2 regions of the Pseudomonas sp. LjRoot277 genome follow, and region 1 is predicted to be linked to the other one. Evidence: predicted binding sites of a transcription regulator. Region 1 holds the regulator's gene; the other holds the start of a gene.
What was found. The regulator FliA, encoded in region 1, starts transcription of late flagellar genes. The targets are predictions, from matches to a motif close to CTAAAGTTTNNNNNNNNNNNGCCGNTAA.
Positions count from the first base shown of each region.

Region 1 (10,476 bases):
TGTTCCTCCCGGTCGAAATGGTCGACCGAGGAAAAGCTCAACGTATTAATGCGGGTGACGGAGAATTGACGGCACTCTCTCGTCCCGGCGACTTGACCGGGGTCGGTGCAGTTTGTGTGCCAGCACGCTTCAACGCGGCATCCGGTTTCGCGTTGGCGGTTCCGGTACCCGTGAGGCTGCGGCGTACATCGAGATTTCGCGACACCACCAGCACCACGCGACGGTTACGCGCCCGACCCTCGGCAGTGGCGTTGTTGGCCACTGGCTGGAACTCGCCGTAACCCACCGACGCCAGGCGACCGGGGTTCACACCCTGCATCGCCAGCATGCGCACGATGCTCGCGGACCGGGCCGAGGACAGCTCCCAGTTGGTCGGGTATTGCGCGGTGCGGATCGGTTGATCGTCAGTGAAGCCTTCGACGTGAATCGGGTTGTCGAACGGCTTCAGAATCGCGGCAACCTTGTCGATGATGTTGAACGCGATGTCGCTGGGCATGGCGTCGCCGCTGCCGAACAACAAACTGGAATTGAGTTCGATCTCGACCCACAGCTCGTTGCCGCGAATGGTCATCTGGTTGGAGCTGATCAGGTCGCCGAACGCCGCGCTGATGTCGTCGGCGATGCTTTTGAGCGGATCGCTGGCACCCGCGATACCGGCGTCGACCTGCTCGGCGTCTTTAACCAGCGGCTTGGCCGGGGTCACGGTCTTCGGTCGCTCGTCACCGATCGGGATCGGCTTGAGGGCGCGATCGGAGTCGGTGAAGACCCCGATCAACGCTTCGGAAATGACCTTGTACTTGCCTTCGTTGATCGAAGAAATCGAGTACATCACGACGAAGAAAGCGAACAGCAACGTAATGAAGTCGGCGTACGAAACCAGCCAACGTTCATGGTTTACGTGTTCTTCAGGTTGGCGACGACGTGCCATGGTCCATGTCTCCCATCAATCCATGAAGCCCTGAAGCTTCAACTCAATAGAGCGAGGGTTTTCACCTTCGGCGATCGACAGAATGCCTTCCAACAACATTTCGCGATAACGCGACTGCCGCAAAGCGACGGACTTGAGTTTGGCGGCAATCGGCAGCAGCACCAGGTTGGCACTGGCCACGCCGTAGATGGTCGCGACGAAGGCCACGGCAATGCCGCTACCCAGTTGCGATGGATCGGCCAGGTTGCCCATCACGTGGATCAGGCCCATCACCGCGCCGATGATGCCGATGGTCGGCGCGTAGCCGCCCATGCTTTCGAAGACTTTGGCAGCTTCGATGTCGCGGCTTTCCTGAGTGTAGAAATCCACTTCCAGGATGCTGCGGATCGCTTCCGGCTCGGCGCCGTCCACCAGCAGTTGCAGGCCTTTGCGCGAGTAGTTGTCAGATTCGGCGTCAGCCACCCCTTCCAGACCCAGCAAGCCTTCCTTGCGCGCGGTCAGGCTCCAGTTGACGACGCGATCGATGCCACCGGCGAGGTCGATGCGCGGAGGAAACAGGATCCAGGCCAGAATCTGCATGGCGCGCTTGAAGGCGCTCATCGGCGCCTGCAACAGCGCCGCACCGATGGTCCCACCGAGTACGATCAACGCCGCCGGGCCGTTGGCCAGGGCGCCGAGGTGACCGCCTTCAAGGTAGTTGCCGCCAATGATGGCGACAAACGCCATGATGATCCCGATAAGGCTTAAAACATCCATCAGATACAAGCCTCGACCAGATGCTTGCCAATATCGTCCAGGCCGTAGATCGCATCGGCGAGTTCGGCTTTGACGATTGCCATCGGCATGCCGTAGATCACGCAGCTGGCTTCATCCTGAGCCCAGATTGCACTGCCGCCCTGCTTGAGCAGACGCGCGCCTTCGCGACCATCGGCGCCCATGCCGGTCAACACGACCGCCAGAACTTTGTCACCGTAAGACTTGGCCGCGGAACCGAAGGTGATGTCCACGCACGGCTTATAGTTCAGACGTTCGTCGCCCGGGAGGATTTTCACCGCGCCACGGCCGTCGATCATCATTTGCTTGCCACCCGGCGCCAGCAACGCCAGGCCCGGACGCAGGATGTCGCCATCCTCGGCTTCCTTGACGCTGATGCGACACAGCTTGTCCAGACGCTCGGCAAAGGCCTTGGTAAAGGCGGCCGGCATGTGCTGGATCAATACGATCGGTGCGGGGAAATTGGCCGGCAATTGGGTCAGAACCCGCTGCAAGGCAACCGGACCACCTGTGGACGTACCAATGGCAACCAGTTTGTAGGCTTTGCGTTTCGGCGTCGGCGACGACGAGGCTGGCGCGTGCGTACGCGCCGGAATCGGAGCCGGTGCCGGACGCGCAGGCGCGCTGCTACCGTAGCTGCTGACGCTCGAAGGTGCAGGCGTCGGGGCGGGGGTGGCGACAGGTGCCGGAGCGCTGTAAGTGTTGGCGCGACGGTTACTGCGCGAAATGCTGAGAATCTTCTCGCACAGCAGTTGCTTGACCTTCTCCGGGTTGCGGGAGATGTCTTCGAAATTCTTCGGCAGGAAATCCACCGCGCCGGCGTCCAGCGCGTCGAGGGTTACCCGAGCGCCTTCGTGCGTCAGCGAGGAGAACATCAACACCGGGGTCGGGCAGCGCTGCATGATGTGCCGCACCGCCGTGATGCCATCCATCATCGGCATCTCGTAGTCCATGGTGATCACGTCTGGCTTGAGGGCCAGCGCCTGATCAATCGCCTCTTTTCCGTTGGTCGCCGTGCCGACGACCTGGATATTCGGATCCGCTGAAAGAATTTCCGAGACGCGGCGGCGGAAAAACCCCGAATCGTCCACCACCAGGACTTTAACTGCCATAAACACTCCGTTAGACGGAGCGAGGCTCAGTCGCCCCGCTCCACCAGAATCAAATACGCCGTGCGGCGTAACGCTTGAGCATGCTCGGAACATCGAGAATCAGCGCAATGCGGCCGTCACCGGTGATGGTGGCGCCGGACATGCCCGGGGTTCCCTGGAGCATTTTGCCCAATGGCTTGATGACCACTTCTTCCTGGCCCACCAGTTGATCGACGACGAAGCCGATCCGCTGAGTGCCCACCGAAAGGATCACGACATGGCCTTCGCGCTGCTCTTCGTGAGCGGCAGAGCTGACCAGCCAGCGTTTGAGGTAGAACAATGGCAGCGCCTTGTCCCGCACGATCACCACTTCCTGGCCGTCCACGACGTTGGTGGTCGACAGGTCGAGGTGGAAGATTTCGTTGACGTTCACCAGCGGGAACGCAAACGCCTGGTTGCCCAGCATGACCATCAGCGTCGGCATGATCGCCAGGGTCAACGGGACCTTGATGACGATCTTCGAGCCCTTGCCCTTGGTCGAATAGATATTGATGGTGCCGTTGAGCTGGGCGATTTTGGTTTTCACCACGTCCATGCCCACGCCGCGTCCGGAGACATCGGAAATTTCGGTCTTGGTCGAGAAACCCGGCGCGAAGATCAGGTTGAAGCAATCGGATTCGCTGAGGCGATCGGCTGCATCCTTGTCCATCAAGCCTTTCTTCACGGCAATGCCGCGCAGAACATCAGCGTCCATGCCCTTGCCGTCATCGGAGATCGACAGCAGGATGTGGTCGCCTTCCTGTTCAGCGGACAGGATCACCTTGCCGCTGCGAGGCTTGCCCATCGCTTCACGTTCGGCCGGCTCTTCAATACCGTGGTCGACCGAGTTGCGCACCAAGTGGACCAGCGGGTCGGCCAGGGCCTCGACGAGGTTCTTGTCGAGGTCGGTTTCTTCGCCGACCAGTTCCAGGTTGATCTCTTTCTTGAGCTGGCGAGCCAGGTCGCGAACCAGGCGCGGGAAGCGCCCGAAGACCTTCTTGATCGGTTGCATCCGGGTCTTCATGACCGCGGTTTGCAGGTCGGCCGTGACCACGTCGAGGTTCGACACGGCCTTGGACATGGCTTCGTCGCCGCTGTTGAGGCCCAGACGGACCAAGCGGTTACGCACCAGTACCAACTCGCCAACCATGTTCATGATTTCGTCGAGACGCGCGGTGTCGACCCGCACGGTGGTCTCGGCTTCGCTGGCCGGTTTTTCCGGTGGCGGCGCGGACGGGGCACGCGCCGGAGCCGGTGCTGCAGCTGCGGCAGGCTTCGGCGCTTCGGCTTTAGGCTCGGGCGCTTTGGCAACGGGTTTCGCAGCCGGTGCTGGCGCCTTGGCGACAGGAGCAGAAACCACTGCGCCAGTGCCAACCTCGGTGAACTTGCCTTTACCGTGCAATTCGTCGAGCAGTGATTCGAACTCGTGATCGGAGATCAGATCGCCGCCAGCCGCTTTAGCGGTTGGCGCAGCCGGGGCCGGGACCGCAGCAATGGCCGATTCCAGCGCATCAACGGCAAAGTTGCCCTTGCCGTGCAGCTGATCGAGCAGTGCTTCGAACTCGTCGTCGGTGATATCGGAGCTGTCGCCTGCCGCTTTCGGGGCAGCCGGTGCGGCTGGCGCCGGGGCTACCGCATCGACGGCGAACTGGCCTTTACCGTGCAGTTGATCGAGCAACGACTCGAACTCGGCATCGGTGATTTCGTCGCTGGTCGCCGCATTGCTGCTCGGCGCTGGCACGGCTGCCGGGGCTTCTGCCTGAGCCTTGACGGCGTTCAGCGAGTCCAGCAGTTGTTCGAATTCGTTATCGGTGATGTCACCCGATTCGCTCTCGGCGGCAGGTTCTTCCACCACTTCGGCGACCGGTGCCGTTTCATCGGCGGTTTGCGGCTCGGCCAGACGGGCCAGTGCCGCAAGCAATTCTGGCGTGGCAGCCGTGATCGGGCTGCGCTCGCGGACTTCGGTAAACATGCCGTTCACCGCATCCAGCGCTTCGAGAACCACGTCCATCAGTTCCGAGTCGACGCGGCGTTCACCCTTGCGCAGGATGTCGAACACGTTCTCGGCGATGTGACAGCACTCCACCAGCTCGTTGAGCTGGAGGAAGCCGGCGCCTCCTTTTACAGTGTGAAAACCGCGAAAAATTGCATTGAGCAAGTCCGCATCATCAGGTCGGCTTTCAAGCTCGACCAGCTGTTCGGACAGTTGCTCTAGAATCTCGCCGGCCTCAACCAGGAAATCCTGAAGGATCTCTTCATCGGCGCCGAAGCTCATTAAGGGGGTGCTCCTAAAGGTCTAAAAACCTAAAAACCTAAAATCCAAGACTGGATAGCAAATCGTCCACATCGTCCTGACCGGACACAACGTCTTCTCTTTTATCGGCATGAATCTGCGGACCTTCACCCTGAGAGAGATGTTTTTGCGGATCTTTTTCTGCAAGCATCGCTTCACGGTCATGTTCGATGCCCGCAAAGCGGTCCACATGACTGGCCATAAGCACGAGCTTGAGCAGGTTGCTTTCAACTTCGGTGACCAATTGGGTCACACGCTTGATCACCTGACCGGTGAGGTCCTGGTAATCCTGAGCGAGCAGAATGTCGTTGAGGTTGCTCGACACAACGCGATTGTCTTCGCTGCTGCGTGTCAGGAAACCGTCGACTCGCCGGGCCAGCTCGCGGAACTCTTCAGCCCCGACTTCGCGGCGCATGAACCGTCCCCAGTCGTTGCTCAAGGCCTGGGCTTCGTTGCTCAGGCCGTTGACCAGCGGCGTGGCGTTTTCCACCAGGTCCATGGTGCGGTTGGCAGCCGCCTCGGTCAGCTTGACCACATAACCCAGACGCTCGGTGGCATCCGTGATCTGCGAGACTTCCTCGGCTTGCGGCATGTGCGGGTCAATCTGGAAATTGACGATCGCGCTATGCAGCTCGCGAGTGAGCTTGCCCACTTCCTGATACAGGCCACGGTCACGGGTCTGATTGAGCTCATGGATCAGTTGCACAGCGTCGCCGAACCTGCCTTTTTCAAGGCTTTCGACCAGTTCGACCGCGTGTTTTTTCAGAGTCGATTCGAAATCGCCCTGTGAAGACTCGTTATGCTCCATAGCTCCCCCGTGGCGCAGTGGCTTCGCACATCAACCGATGCGTTCGAAAATCTTCTCGATTTTTTCTTTTAACGCCTGGGCCGTGAAGGGCTTGACCACATAGCCGTTAACTCCGGCCTGGGCTGCCTCGATGATTTGCTCGCGCTTGGCTTCAGCGGTCACCATCAGCACCGGCAGGTGCTTGAGCTTTTCATCGGCACGCACGTGGCGCAGCAGGTCGATACCGGTCATGCCAGGCATGTTCCAGTCTGTTACCAGAAAGTCGATGCTGCCGCTGTTGAGAACCGGAATGGCAGTAGTGCCATCGTCGGCCTCGACCGTGTTGGTGAACCCAAGGTCACGCAACAGGTTTTTAATGATCCGCCGCATCGTTGAGAAGTCATCAACGATGAGGATTTTCATGTTCTTGTCCAATTCGACCTCCAAGCAGTCTTAAACGCGCCCAGCACCTGGACGCGCCATTTCAATCAATCCGGCAAAGCACTCAATGACTGTCTGGAGCACAACAGATCGGGACCGGTACGGTTCAACACCCCACCAGCCGCGTTCGCAGTGTCCCCACACTGCCTTCAGCGCGCTCGCCACTCCCCCAAACGCCCCCGCAAACGGGCCGCGCACTGGCTGTGTAACTGGCTGACCCGAGATTCGCTGACCCCCAGGACCTCACCGATTTCCTTGAGATTCAACTCTTCGTCGTAGTACAGCGCCAACACCAGTCGCTCACGCTCCGGCAAATTGGCAATCGCGTCCGCCAGCGCCGCCTGGAAGCGTTCATCTTCCAGATCGCGTGACGGCTCGAGATGAGCACTGGCGCCATCCTCGTGCAGCCCTTCGTGTTCGCCGTCCTGCAACAGATCGTCGAAACTGAATAACCGGCTGCCCAGGGTGTCGTTCAAAATCCCGTAATAATCGTCGAGACTCAATTGGAGTTCGGCCGCAACCTCGTGATCTTTAGCGTCACGACCGGTTTTAGCTTCAATCGAGCGAATGGCGTCGCTGACCATCCGGGTATTGCGGTGGACCGAACGTGGCGCCCAGTCCCCCTTGCGTACTTCATCGAGCATCGCGCCACGGATTCGAATGCCCGCGTACGTCTCGAAACTCGCGCCTTTGCTGGCGTCGTATTTGGTCGACACTTCAAGCAGGCCGATCATCCCGGCCTGGATCAGGTCTTCGACCTGGACACTGGCCGGCAGACGCGCCAGCAAGTGGTAGGCAATGCGTTTAACCAGTGGCGCGTAACGCTCGATCAGCTCGTACTGCGCGTCACGTGCCGAATTCTTGTAGAGGTTGTAGCCACTGGCTGTCATAGCACCGGTCCTGCGGTTTGTTGCACGAGGCGCTCGACGAAAAACTCCAGGTGCCCACGCGGGTTGGCAGGTAGCGGCCAGGTATCGACCTTCTGTGCAATGGCTTTGAACGCCAGTGAGCACTTGGACCGCGGGAAGGCTTCGTAGACGGCGCGCTGCTTCTGCACAGCCTTGCGCACACTTTCGTCGTAAGGCACCGCGCCGACGTATTGTAAGGCGACGTCAAGGAAGCGATCCGTGACCTTGGTCAACTTGGCGAACAGGTTGCGCCCTTCCTGCGGGCTCTGGGCCATGTTGGCCAGGACGCGGAAACGGTTCATGCCGTAATCGCGGTTCAGCAGTTTGATCAGTGCGTAGGCATCGGTGATCGAGGTCGGTTCGTCGCAGACCACCAGCAAGACTTCCTGCGCTGCGCGAACGAAACTGACTACCGAGTCCCCAATGCCCGCAGCGGTGTCGATCACTAGCACGTCGAGGTTGTCGCCGATATCGCTGAACGCCTGGATCAGGCCGGCGTGTTGGGCCGGACTTAAATGAACCATGCTCTGTGTGCCGGACGCGGCCGGGACGATGCGAATGCCGCCAGGGCCCTGCAACAGTACGTCGCGCAGCTCGCAGCGGCCTTCGATCACGTCGGCCAAAGTACGTTTGGGTGTCAGTCCCAGCAGGACGTCGACGTTCGCCAGCCCCAGATCAGCGTCCAGCAGCATGACGCGCCGGCCGAGCTCAGCTAGAGCCAGGGACAAGTTCACTGACACGTTAGTCTTCCCGACGCCACCTTTGCCGCCGGTCACCGCGATCACCTGTACGGGATGCATGCTGCCCATGAATTTTCTTTACCTTGTCTTACTTAGACGGAGGCCACATTACTGGCTGCGCGTTCAACAACTGAACAATGCATGGCAGACCATCGATGTAGGTACAAAAACTGTTCATTAATACCTCAGCCAACCTGCTTGGTCGGGCTGTGGTAAATATCAGCGAACATGTCAGCCATGGCTTCTTCGCTGGGTTCTTCTTGCATTTGCACGCTTACGGCGCGACTGACCAACTGATGACGACGCGGTAGATGCAAATCATCCGGAATCCGCGGGCCATCGGTCAGGTAGGCCACCGGCAATTCATGACTGATGGCCAGGCTCAACACCTCGCCCAGACTTGCCGTTTCATCCAGTTTAGTCAGGATGCAGCCAGCGAGCCCACAACGCTTGTAACTGTGATAAGCGGCCGTTAGAACCTGTTTCTGGCTGGTGGTTGCCAAAACCAGGTAATTTTTTGATTTGATGCCACGACCGGCCAGGCTTTCGAGCTGCATGCGCAGTGCCGGATCGCTGGCCTGAAGGCCCGCGGTATCGATCAGCACCACGCGTTTGCGCAGCAAAGGCTCCAGCGCCTGCACCAGCGATTGGCCCGGATCGACATGCGTCACCGACACATTGAGGATCCGGCCCAACGTCTTGAGTTGTTCCTGAGCACCAATACGGTAGCTGTCCATGCTGACCAGCGCGATATTTTGCGCGCCGTACTTGAGCACGTAACGGGCCGCGAGTTTGGCCAGGGTGGTGGTCTTGCCCATGCCGGCAGGGCCGACCATGGCAATCACGCCGCCCTCTTCCAGAGGCTCGACTTCCGGTGTGGCGATCATCCGCGCCAGATGTGCCAGCAACATGCGCCAGGCCTGACGAGGTTCTTCAATATCGGTAATCAGCGCCAGCAAATCGCGCGACAACGGGCCGGACAGGCCGATGCGTTGCAGGCGACGCCAAAGATTGGCCTGGGCCGGACGGCTGCCTTGCAGCTGATTCCAGGCCAGGGAGCCGAGTTGCACTTCCATCAGTTCGCGCAGGCTGTTGAGTTCGAAACGCATCGAGTCGAACGCCCGTGGGTCGACGCCACCGGAGGCAGGTGCCGCAGCGGGTGCAGGACGACGGGGTTCGGTGTAGGTCGGCTCGATCAGCGGCTCGGCGGCGGTCAGTGGCAGGCCGGCGAATAACTGGCGATTGGTGGACTTGTCGCTCTCGCCATCGCTGCGCAGGCTCAGTTCGGCCTGGGCGGTGACGATCCGCGATTGGGTCTTGCGCAGCTCGTCTTCGAGTTCCATGTTCGGAACGCGCGGAGCCAGCGCCGACAACTTGTAATCCAGGGCAGCCGTCAGCTCGACACCACCGGCGATCCGGCGGTTGCCAATGATGGCGGCATCAGCGCCCAGCTCATCACGAACCAGTTTCATGGCCTGACGCATATCGGCGGCGAAAAAACGCTTAACTTGCATAAACCACTACCTCAGCCGTTGGGCCCTACTGTCGCAACGATGGTCACTTGCTTGTTGTCAGGAATTTCCTGGTAAGCCAACACATGCAAACCCGGGACTGCCAATCGGCCGAATCGCGACAGCATCGCGCGAACCGGACCGGCTACCAGCAGAATCACCGGCTGACCTTGCATTTCCTGACGCTGCGCCGCATCGATCAACGAGCGCTGCAGTTTCTCAGCCATGCTTGGCTCCAGCAGAACACCCTCTTCCGAGCCTTGTCCTGCCTTCTGAAGACTATTGAGCAATATTTGTTCCAACCTTGGCTCCAGCGTGATCACTGGTAGCTCGGAGTCAGTCCCTACAATGCTTTGGACGATTGCGCGGGATACGCCGACGCGCACCGCGGCCACCAGCGCGGCAGTATCTTGACTCTTGCTGGCATTGTTCGCGATGGCTTCGGCAATGCTGCGAATGTCCCGTACTGGCACCTGTTCGGCCAGCAATGCCTGCAATACTTTGAGCAGCTGCGACAGAGACACCACACCCGGCACCAGTTCTTCGGCCAGTTTTGGCGAGCTTTTGGCCAACAATTGCATGAGTTGTTGCACTTCTTCGTGACCGATCAACTCGCTCGAGTGCTTGTACAAAATCTGGTTCAAGTGGGTTGCCACCACTGTACTGGCATCGACCACGGTATAACCGAGGGATTGTGCCTGGGCACGCTGGCTGATTTCGATCCAGACTGCCTCCAGACCGAAAGCCGGATCTTTGGCGGTAATGCCATTGAGCGTACCGTAGACCTGCCCCGGGTTGATCGCCAGTTCGCGGTCCGGGTAAATTTCCGCTTCAGCCAGGATCACCCCCATCAGGGTCAGGCGATAGGCACTCGGCGCCAGGTCGAGGTTGTCACGGATATGCACGGTCGGCATCAGGAAGCCCAGGTCCTGGGACAGCTTCTTGCGCACGCCCTTGATCCGCG
Region 1 is NZ_CAXURI020000001.1:1,867,154-1,877,629, reverse strand. Features, by position in the region: gene motD (flagellar motor protein MotD) at 38-928, opposite strand; gene ACSQ87_RS08930 (flagellar motor protein) at 944-1,684, opposite strand; gene ACSQ87_RS08925 (protein-glutamate methylesterase/protein-glutamine glutaminase) at 1,684-2,814, opposite strand; gene ACSQ87_RS08920 (chemotaxis protein CheA) at 2,864-5,107, opposite strand; gene ACSQ87_RS08915 (protein phosphatase CheZ) at 5,145-5,933, opposite strand; gene ACSQ87_RS08910 (chemotaxis response regulator CheY) at 5,964-6,335, opposite strand; gene fliA (RNA polymerase sigma factor FliA) at 6,503-7,243, opposite strand; gene fleN (flagellar synthesis regulator FleN) at 7,240-8,070, opposite strand; gene flhF (flagellar biosynthesis protein FlhF) at 8,187-9,515, opposite strand; gene flhA (flagellar biosynthesis protein FlhA) at 9,527-10,476, opposite strand, start outside.

Region 2 (10,476 bases), 1.5 Mb from region 1:
TTCTGGGCGGTGTTCGGGCGCATTGCGCCGTTCGGTGCGAGCCTGAGCCTCGCCTCCATCGGTTATGGCACGCTGACCACTTTTATTACCCTTTATTACGTCAGCCGTGGCTGGGCCGGCGCGGCTTATTGCCTGACGGTGTTCGGCGTTTGTTTCATTCTGGCGCGACTGTTGTTCATCTCCAGCATTAGCCGTTTCGGTGGATTCACCTCGGCCATTGCCTGTATGAGCATTGAAACGGTGGGCCTGGTGTTGCTGTGGTTCGCGCCTTCGACCGGTTATGCGCTGATCGGCGCAGGCCTGACCGGGTTCGGTCTGTCGCTGGTATATCCGGCGCTGGGGGTCGAAGCGATCAAGCAAGTGCCCAACTCCAGTCGCGGGGCGGGACTGAGTGCTTACGCGGTGTTTTTCGATCTGGCGCTGGCGATTGCCGGGCCGTTGATGGGCGCCGTGGCGTTGAACCTCGGGTACACATGGATTTTCTTCAGCGCGGCGTTGTTGTCGGTGGCAGGACTCGGTTTGACCCTGTTACTGAAACGCCGCGCCATGGCCTGATCGGCCGCGAATGGTGTGAATTTCACTGATCCGCCGTCTGCATTCCGGCCCGGGTCGGTTTGCCAAGCGCGTGAGAGAAGAAACGCCCCGCTTCGGACACCATGGTGCGATGGATGTCTTTGCGGTCTACGCCATCGGCATCGGTACACAGCGCCGGCATGGCGATGATCTGCTCTTCATTGCACGGCGCCAGGAACACAAAGTGCCCTGCCCCGGCCAGCAACTTGAAGTCCGGTGCGATCGGCAGTTTGCGCGCAAGCGCCGCGGCATTCTTGTCGAACGCCACCAGTTTGTCGCCGTCGCCGCTGTAGAGCAGGACAGGCACATGCACGTCGGCCAGGGTATGGCGACCAAACTTCAGGCTCAGCGGCGCCATGAGCAACAAGGCGCGAACCCGAGGGTCGGCCACCGGTTGCAAGTCATCACGGTCAGCAATCAATTCGCCTTGGGTGTTGCAGGCATCGCGGTCGTCCGGGCGCTCCTGACAATAGCGGCGCAGACGGTCCAGGTCTGGTGTAGCGCCGGACAGAATCAGCGCCGTCTCCCCGCCCGCCGAATAACCGATCACACCCACCTGATCGGCATTGACGAAGGGCGCGAGCATTCGATCGCCCAGCGTCGCGGTAATGGCTTCGGAAATCTGGATGGGCCGACCGTAAAGGTTACTCAACGTACCGAGGCGGCTGTGGTCTTTGGAGTTGTCACCGGGATGGATCACCGCCACCACCACAAACCCTTTGCGTGCCAGCGATGTGGCGAGGTCGTTTAAGGCCAGCGGGGTTCCGGTGTTGCCGTGGGACAGCATCAGCATCGGGAAACGGCCGATGGCGACTCGGGTATCTTCGCCCGCTTCGACCGTGTAGCCCTCGAGGATGCTGGAGTGTTCCTTGTCGCTGGAGGGGTAGAAAGCGATGGCGCGCATCGGCTGCAAGTCCAGAGGGTCGAGAAAGCTCATCTCATGGAAACCGACGCTCCAGTGAGGATGCGGCGCAGGCGCGGCGTGCACTGAGTTCAGGCTGCTGAGCAGGCAAATCAGCAAGGTTGCACAAAGACGCACCATGGGAGGCTCCACCTGGCTACTGACCGGGGACGTTAATCCTCGACTGCATAACTCGGGCCACTATTTAATGAAATTCCGAAACAGCCAGAAACAAAAAACTCCGCATCTGGCACTTGCGTGGTCAGAATACAGAGTTTTTTGGGTATTGCTCGAGCTGTTTGATTTTCTTTACAGAAGCCTTACGCAGCGGCGAACAACTGCTCGCTGATTTGCGTGTGAGCGTCGCTCATGGCTTTGGTGCGGACTTCGTCACCGTAGGCCAGGCCATGGGCACGGACGAACTCGAGGTCAGTGATACCGATGAAGCCGAACAGCACCTTCAAGTACTCTTCGTGAGCAACACCAGTCGCCTGGCCCGCATGCAGACCGCCGGAAGTCGATACGATCACGACTTTCTTGCCACCGCACAGGCCTTCAGGGCCGGCTTCGGTGTAACGGAAGGTCTGACCGGCAACGGCGATGCGGTCGATCCAGGCCTTGAGTTGGGTCGGGATGGTGAAGTTGTACATCGGAGCTGCAATCACCACGGCATCGGCGGCGAGGAATTCGGCCAGGGTGGTGGCGCTCAGCTCGGCTTCGTGCTGTTGGGCGGCGTTGCGCAGTTCAGCGGTGGTACCGGCGGCAACCAGGGTCGTGGCGGAGAAATGGCTGATGGCATCGGCGGCCAGGTCGCGATAGGTCACCACGGCAGTCGGCTCGGCGATTTGCCAGGCTTTAACGACTTCGCTGCTCAGCTGACGGGAAGCCGAGTTGTCACCAAGAATGCTCGAATCGATATGCAGCAGTTTCATGTGGGATCTCCAGGTGAGGATCGCTACGAGGCGATCTGATGGGGAGAATCCTACAGACGAAACCAATAGCTGATTAGACTGCGACAATGCGATAGTTCGTCCCACTGATAGAACAATAGAGCTCCCACCATGCAAGACCTCAATGATCTCTACTACTTCGCCAAGGTGGTTGAAGCCGGTGGCTTCGCGGCAGCCGGGCGTTTGCTCGGAATTCCCAAGTCGCGATTGTCGCGGCGCATCGCCGAGCTGGAAGAGCGCCTTGGCGCGCGCCTGCTGCAACGCACCACCCGACAACTCAAGCTGACCGCCGTGGGCGAACGTTACCTGCGGCACTGTCAGGCGATGCTGCTGGAAGCTGAAATGGCCGATGAAGCCGTCGCCAGCATGTCCAGCGAACCTCGCGGGCGTTTACGAGTGTCCTGCCCCGTCGGATTGGCCCACGAAATTCTGCCGCCAGTAATCAGCGATTTCCTTGAGAAGTATCCTCAGGTTCAACTGGAGGTCATGTTGCTCAACCGCCGCGTCGACCTAGTGACCGAGGGCGTCGACGTGGCGCTGCGAGTACGTGAGTTGGGCGATGAGGATCCGCTGCTGGTCACCCGACGTTTGCGTCAGGCGCAGATGGCGATGGTCGCCAGCCCCGGTTTTTTGCACGGGCGTGAAATCAACCACCCCGAAGACCTGAAAAACCTGCCCGTGCTCGGCGCCCTGGAGGCCGACCGCATGGTGCATATCCGCCTGCTCGACCAACAGGGCAAAAGCTGCGATTTCACTCTCGAAGCGCGATTGGGCATCGATGACTTTATCGTGCGCAAGGCCTGCACCCTCGCCGGCCAGGGTTTTACCATGCTGCCGATGATGTATTGCGAGCAGGAACTGGAAAACGGCTCGCTGGTGCAGTTGCTGCCTGATTGGTCGCTGCCTGGCGGCTGGCTGCAAGCGGTCTACCCTCATCGGCGCGGGGTGATGCCGGCCGTACGCGCCTGGCTCGACCATTTGATCGAATCATTCAATGCCTGTGGGGACCGACTGATATGAAGGCTGGACGTATGAGCGAAGAGGATGTCGCGCAATTCTGTCTCGCGCTGCCGGGTGCGCGGGAAGACTACAAGTGGGGTGGCGTACGGGTGTTTTCGATTGCGGGGAACAAGATGTTTGCCTTGCAGAATCTGCGGGGCGAATCCTTGGCCTTCAAGGTCGACAAGGACTTGTTTCTCGGTCATTGCGACCGCCCGGGAATCCGCCCGGCGCCGTATCTGGCGCGGGCTCAGTGGATCATCATGGAAACGCCCTACCCGTTGGGCCCTGAAGAGCTGCAAGGCTTGTTGCAGCGTTCCCATCAATTGGTGGTGAGCAAGTTGCCCAAGCGCACCCAGGTCGGACTGCTGCTTTAAAGCAGCGCGAACAGATGGGCGCCGAGAAACAGCTGATCGATCCAGAACACCTGATGCATCAGCACGATGATCCAGAACACCAGCTGAAACGAGAGCTTGCGCGTCTTGTGCCGAAACAGCTGCTGCGCCAGCAAGGCGCCCGGCCAGCCACCGGCGAGCTCCACCGCATGCAACACGTTCTCAGGTGTGCGCCAATGGTCGGCGCGCGCCTTGCGCTTGTCGCTCCAGTACAGCAAGAACGCCAGCAGGCTGACCACTCCGTACGCCGCCAAGGGAATCACGGAAACCCCACGCAACCACAACGACATCGAGCCGTACAGCGGCAGCGCGCACAGGACCGCAAACACCAACAGTTTCAGCTGGAGATTGCGAAGCTCTCCTGCGGGCTTGCGTCCGGGTTTGTTGCGCGCGCTGGCGTCATTCATGGCTTGACCGCGGTCCAGTCGACCCAGCCAAACTGCCAGGTGGCCAGGATGACCAGGCCGAATGCGATGCGATACCAGGCGAACGCTGCGTAGCTGTGGCTGGCGATGAACTTGAGCAAGGCTCTGACGGCAATCATCGCGAAGATGAACGCCGTGACGAAACCGATCGCGAACACCGGAAAATCAGACGGCACGAACAGGTCGCGATACTTGTAGCCCGAGTACACCGCCGCGCCGACCATGGTCGGCATCGCCAGAAAGAAAGAAAACTCGGTGGCGGTCTTGCGCGACAAGCCGAACAGCAAACCGCCAATGATCGTCGAGCCGGAGCGCGAGGTCCCGGGAATCATTGCCAGGCACTGGGCAAAGCCAACTTTCAGCGCGTCTTTCCAGGTGATTTCGTCAACGGTTTGGGCATGCACTTCATGCTGACGCTGCTCAGCCCACAGCATGACGATACCGCCCACGACCAACGCCGTGGCCACGGTGATCGGGTTGAACAGATACTCGTGGATCAGATCAGCGAAAATCACCCCCAATACCACAGCCGGCAGAAAGGCGATCAGCAGGTTCGCGGTAAAGCGTCGAGCGTTCGGCTGCGTCGGCAAACCGATAACCACATCGAATATCTTGCGGCGAAACTCCCACACCACCGCCAGAATCGCCCCCAACTGAATAATGATGTTGAAGGCCATGGCCCGCTCGCCACCGAAGTCGAGCAGGTCAGCCACAATGATCTGGTGCCCGGTACTGGAAATCGGCAAAAACTCCGTCAGCCCTTCTACAACCCCAAGAATCAATGCCGAAAAGGCAGTCCAAAGATCCATCAATCCCCCAAGAAGCGATGCGCTACGGCATGCCCCGTAAATATTTTTTTCAGAACGTTGACTGCGGTCAGCGTCGCTGCTGCACCGCGCGCATAGAATCCAGCCGAAACCATAAAAATTCCGTGAAAAATCAACTTGGATTCAGGTTTTTCCGTGCGGGGCCGAAATCCTATCAGACAAGTCTGATTAACGCTGCCGCGTTATTGGACTTGGGTCGGATATGACCGATTGGCAAAGTGTGGTTGGATGCTGGCGATCATTTATTACAAGAAAAAGAAACCGGAGTGACAGCGTTATGAACAGCTTGCGCAGTATGTCGATCAGCCGACGTTTGTGGCTCATCTTGATCGTGGCCGTCCTGATGCTAATGACGTTGGGCGTCTTGATGCTCAAGCAGATTCACGATGACCTGTACCACGCCAAGGCTCAGAAAACCCAGCATGTGGTGCAAACCGCCAGTGGCATTCTGACCTATTACCACGACCTCGAAACCGCCGGCACACTCACCCGCGATGCTGCACAGAAGCAAGCTCTGAGCGCCGTTCGCGGTCTGCGCTATGACCAGAACGACTACTTCTGGATCAATGATCTGACGCCGGTGATGATCATGCACCCGGCCAACCCGAAACTCGATGGCCAGAACCTCTCGGCGATCCGCGACCCGGACGGTTTTGCCCTGTTTAACGAAATGGTCGCCGTCGCCAAGACCAAGGGTGCCGGCACCGTCGACTATCGCTGGCCGAAACCGGGCGCCAGCGCTCCGGTAGAAAAAACTTCCTACATCAAACTCTTCGAACCCTGGGGTTGGGTGATCGGTTCGGGCGTGTATATCGATGACATGCAGGCCGAGTTCTATGGCCAGGTCTGGAAGGCTTCGTTCGTGGGGCTGGTGATTGCCCTGATCATGGCGCTGCTGGTCATCCTGATTGCCCGCAGCATCGTGCGTCCACTGCAGGAAACCGTGAACGCCATGGCCAACATCGCCAGCGGCGAGAGCGACCTGACCCACAGCCTCGACACCCATGGCCAGGATGAAGTCACGCAATTGGCACGTCACTTCAACGCCTTCACCGCCAAGCTGCGACTGGTGATCAGGGAACTGCAAGTGTCTGCCAGTGCCCTGGGCCAGTCTTCCAGCGAACTGGGCAACGACGCCGCCCAGGCCCAGCAACGCAGTCAGCAACAGTCCCAGCAAATGGAACTGGTGGCCACAGCAATCAATGAAGTGACGTATGGCGTACACGACGTCGCGAAAAACGCCGAGCACGCCGCCAGCGAAATGCGCGATGCCGAGTCTCAGGCGCAGCAAGGTCAGGTCAATATCGATGGCAGCCTGCAACAGATCGACAAGCTGTCGTCCACCATCGACCAGGCGGTGGAGGTGATTCGTACCCTGGCCGCCGAAAGCACGCAGATCGGCAGCGTCCTCGAAGTGATCCGCTCCATCGCCGAGCAAACCAACCTGCTGGCCCTCAATGCGGCCATCGAAGCCGCCCGGGCCGGCGAGCAAGGTCGCGGTTTTGCGGTGGTGGCCGATGAAGTGCGACTGCTGGCCCAGCGTACCCAGAAGTCCACGGCCGAGATCCAGTCGATGATCGAACGCCTGCAAAGCCACTCCGAAGCGGCGGTCAAAGTGATCGGCGACAGCAGCCGCGCATCGCAGTTGACCATCGAGCAGGCCGGCCTGGCCGGTGCAAGCCTGAATGCCATTGCCCAGGCGCTGCGCAACCTCAACGGGTTGAACGCTTCCATCGCCAGCGCAACCTTGCAACAGGCGCATGTGGTCGAGGACATCAACCAGAACGTTACCCAGGCGGCCGGTTTGTCTCACAGCACGGCGCTGGCGGCTGAACAGTCGAGCGTGGCCAGCGTTCATCTGAAGGAATTGAGTGAGCAGTTGAACGGGCTGCTCAAGCAGTTCCGGGTGTAACGACAGCCCTGTAGCAGCTGCCGGGCTTGCGAGGCTGCCTTCGGCTGCGGAGCAGTCGTCAATCCTGCCTGCAAGTTTTTTCTGACACACTGCGGTGTCTGATTTCACGACTGCTACGCAGCCGAACGCAGCCTCGCGAGCTCGACAGCTGCTACACAGGGCGGCGCACGCCGGTTCTACTTGGCAGCGCCTGCCGTTACAATCCGCTCCTCTTCGACTTCCCCCAAGGAACCTCCATGTCCGGGCTTGAACTGTTTGCCGCTGCCCTCGGTGTCATTGCCGTCTGGTTGACGGTCAAACAGAACCCCTGGTGCTGGCCGATCGGCCTGGTCATGGTGCTGCTTTATAGCTGGATCTTTTTTGAGGTGAAGCTCTACTCGGACATGCTCCTGCAGGTGATCTACGCCGCATTGCAGCTCTATGGCTGGTGGCAGTGGACGCATGCGAGGGGCGCGCACCATGGTCGGCAGGTCAGCCTGCTCGACGGTAAATCGGTCGCTTTGAGTCTGCTCATTGGCGCGATCGGCAGTCTGTTGCTGGGCGCTGCAATGGCGAACTGGACCGATGCCGCACAACCCTGGCTCGATGCGGCACTGACTGGCTTCAGCCTGGTGGCGCAGTTATGGATGGCGCAAAAACGCATTCAATGCTGGCCGCTGTGGTTCACCTTGGATGTGATCTTCGTCGGGCTGTTTATCTACAAAGACCTGTACCTGACCGCCGGGCTCTACGCGCTGTTCGCCCTGATTGCCGTGCAAGGCTGGCGGGAATGGCGGGCCGATCCGGCGTTGCGCACATGAAAGTTCTGGTACTCACAGGCCCCGAGTCCAGTGGCAAAAGCTGGCTTTCGAGTGAGATTCACGCCAATTTTGGCGGCATATTGGTCGGCGAGTACGTTCGGCGCTTCATCGAAAGCGAAGCCCGGGAAACCTGCTACGATGACATTGCACGCATAGCACATGGCCAGCTGAGATGGGAAGATGAAGCACGCGCCAGACAACCATCCCTGTTGATTCTCGATACACACCTATTAAGCAATATCCTTTGGAGCCAGACTTTGTTTGGCGCTTGCCCGACGTGGATCGAACAAGCATTGCTGGCACGGCACTACGACCTGCATTTGCTGCTGAGCCCTGAAACCGTGACCTGGCATGACGACGGGCAGCGTTGCCAACCGCAACTGGCAGAACGCCAGGCGTTTTTCCAGGCCAGCCGCCAATGGCTTGACCTGCACCGCCAGCCTTGCCAGGTACTGCAAGGTGATTGGCAACAGCGCAAGGACGCAGCATTCGAGGCTGTGACGCGCTTGCTCAAGGCCTGACCAGCGGACTCCCCGCCCTGCCGCCAATGTCCATTCCTGAAACACCCATCCTTGCTAAAACCAGCGAGCTAGAGCGACTCGAGCACTCCAGCAAGAAAATGTTAAACCACTGATACAACCCGCCTTCAGCGCCCTTAGCGAGCAAAACCGCCAGCTTGGACGGCGTTTTTGCGTGGCTCTGTCTCAATGGCGTTACTAAATTTTTTGACCACCTCGACAATTAAAGCCAACCAACTGTTTTTAAAAGATAAAAAAAAACCGGCACACCTTCTGCTCTCTACCTCGCAACGCTGATAAGGGCCAGCGTTCCACTTACAGAAGGAATTGCCGCCGTGGGGAAACTTGAAAACAACATCTATAGCCTCCTGCTGATCGGATGCGCACTGGGCTCAAGTGTCTGCCTGCCTGTACACGCTGACAACGGCATCATCATTATCAAACGCGATGTCCAACCGCGCATGGCAACGCGTGCGCCGGTGATGCCCGACCCCAGCCCCACGACCGCCAATGCCAACCCGTCCAAAACTATCCACAGTCAAACGAACGAGTTGAGCGACGGAGACTTTGCCGGTGTCGCCAGTGGTGCAGGCATCACACGCCTGGTCGCTCAAGGTTCCAGCAACCTGGGCGGCAATATCAGCAACCAGAGCCAGCTTTCCAACCTCCCCGCTGGACGTTCGGGAAATGCCGGCAACGGTATTGCCAACATGGTCAATTCAAGCGTCCAGCAAGGCCTGGGTGCTATGAAAGTCATGACGGGAGACCGTTAAGATGAATCGTACGCTGCTGATTATCGCCATGTTTTGCAGTGCATCGACCTTTGCCCAACCTCCCGTCATCAATAACGCCGAAATCGACGGTTCGGGCATGCAGTACCAGGGCAACCTCGCCGTCAACCAGGCTGCCGGCGATCTACAGCAACAGGCTAACGCCCGGGCCATCGCCGTTGGCCATGGAGCCAGCGCGACCACACAGATTCGCCAACGGCTGCGGACGGTGGTCGACCCCAGTATCGATGCTCGATCCAGCATTCAAGGCGATTCTTTCAGCCACGGCAACGGCGTACTGGGCGTCAACCAGAGCGCGGGCGCCAGCAACCAGCAAGCTAATGCCCTGCGGATAAGCATCAGCACACAGCCGCAAAGTATCGACGACAGCGTCCTCAGGCAACAGAACGTGGCGCTGATCACCAACTCCGATCCAACTGACTCTGCACCAGGCTATCGCCAGGTCGCTACCAGCGATCAGGCCTTCACCGGTAGCCGTGGGGTGATCCAGTTGAATCAGAGCGCCGGGGTGGGAAACCGAACGGCCAACACCCTGAGCGTACGGGTCACGGATTGACCCAAACAGGTAGGTACAACACTTAACCTAAAATAAGTACGGAGAACCACCATGAAACCTTCGATGGCAATAAAACCTCTGGTTTTTGCAATCGCTGCGGTCTTGGCTGTTGCTGCACAAGCTGGACAGAACGATCGGCGTGGTCACCATAATGGTCATCACAACAATCACCACACTCCTCCTCCAACATGGATCCATACCGACGCGACCGCCAATGCGAACGACAGGCAGTCCAGTACCGGCAACCGCATCCTCAACGAAGGGACTGAGAACTCCGCCGAGATGAGCAGCTCTGGCTCAGGCGCGAGCGGCAACGTCGGCATCAACGTGGCAGCAGGCGCCGGCAACCAACAAGACAACGCGGCCGCCATCGCAAACGCTGGTTCCACCTCCAGCCTCGATAACAGCTTCGTGTTCGGCAATTCCGAAGCCACCGCTCGAGTCACGCAATACAGCAACAACAACAAGGTCTACAACTACGGCACCCAAAACTCTGCCGTGATGAGCGGATCTGGCGATGGCAGCAGCGGCAATATGGGGATCAACATTGCTGGCGGCGACCTCAACCAACAGAAAAACACTATGGCAATTGCCAACTCCAATGCCCCGCTGGGTAACGCATCAGCCAGCGCCTCTGCCAATCAAAGCGGTCCTGGCCTGACAGTGAATAACAACGCTGATCGGACGTACACCATAGATACGCTGACGTTTACCAAAACGGCCAGCGGTAGTTTCTCTAAAGAGAAGTCATTCGAGGCTAGCGGCAGTCAAAGCGCTTCTTCGAGCTGGGCCGCGGCCGGATCCAGGAGCTCTGAGGCCAGCGGTTCCA
Region 2 is NZ_CAXURI020000001.1:3,331,428-3,341,903, reverse strand. Features, by position in the region: gene ACSQ87_RS15835 (MFS transporter) at 1-555, shown strand, start outside; gene ACSQ87_RS15830 (alpha/beta hydrolase family protein) at 578-1,615, opposite strand; gene ACSQ87_RS15825 (FMN-dependent NADH-azoreductase) at 1,795-2,406, opposite strand; gene ACSQ87_RS15820 (LysR substrate-binding domain-containing protein) at 2,536-3,444, shown strand; gene ACSQ87_RS15815 (MmcQ/YjbR family DNA-binding protein) at 3,441-3,800, shown strand; gene ACSQ87_RS15810 (DUF1294 domain-containing protein) at 3,797-4,225, opposite strand; gene ACSQ87_RS15805 (undecaprenyl-diphosphate phosphatase) at 4,222-5,052, opposite strand; gene ACSQ87_RS15800 (methyl-accepting chemotaxis protein) at 5,348-6,982, shown strand; gene pnuC (nicotinamide riboside transporter PnuC) at 7,219-7,782, shown strand; gene ACSQ87_RS15790 (AAA family ATPase) at 7,779-8,303, shown strand; gene ACSQ87_RS15785 (hypothetical protein) at 8,636-9,073, shown strand; gene ACSQ87_RS15780 (adhesin) at 9,075-9,647, shown strand; gene ACSQ87_RS15775 (heme utilization protein) at 9,699-10,476, shown strand, end outside.
Region 2: ACSQ87_RS15800 (methyl-accepting chemotaxis protein) is a predicted target of FliA. The motif match lies at 5,193-5,220, and genes of this name have one in related genera.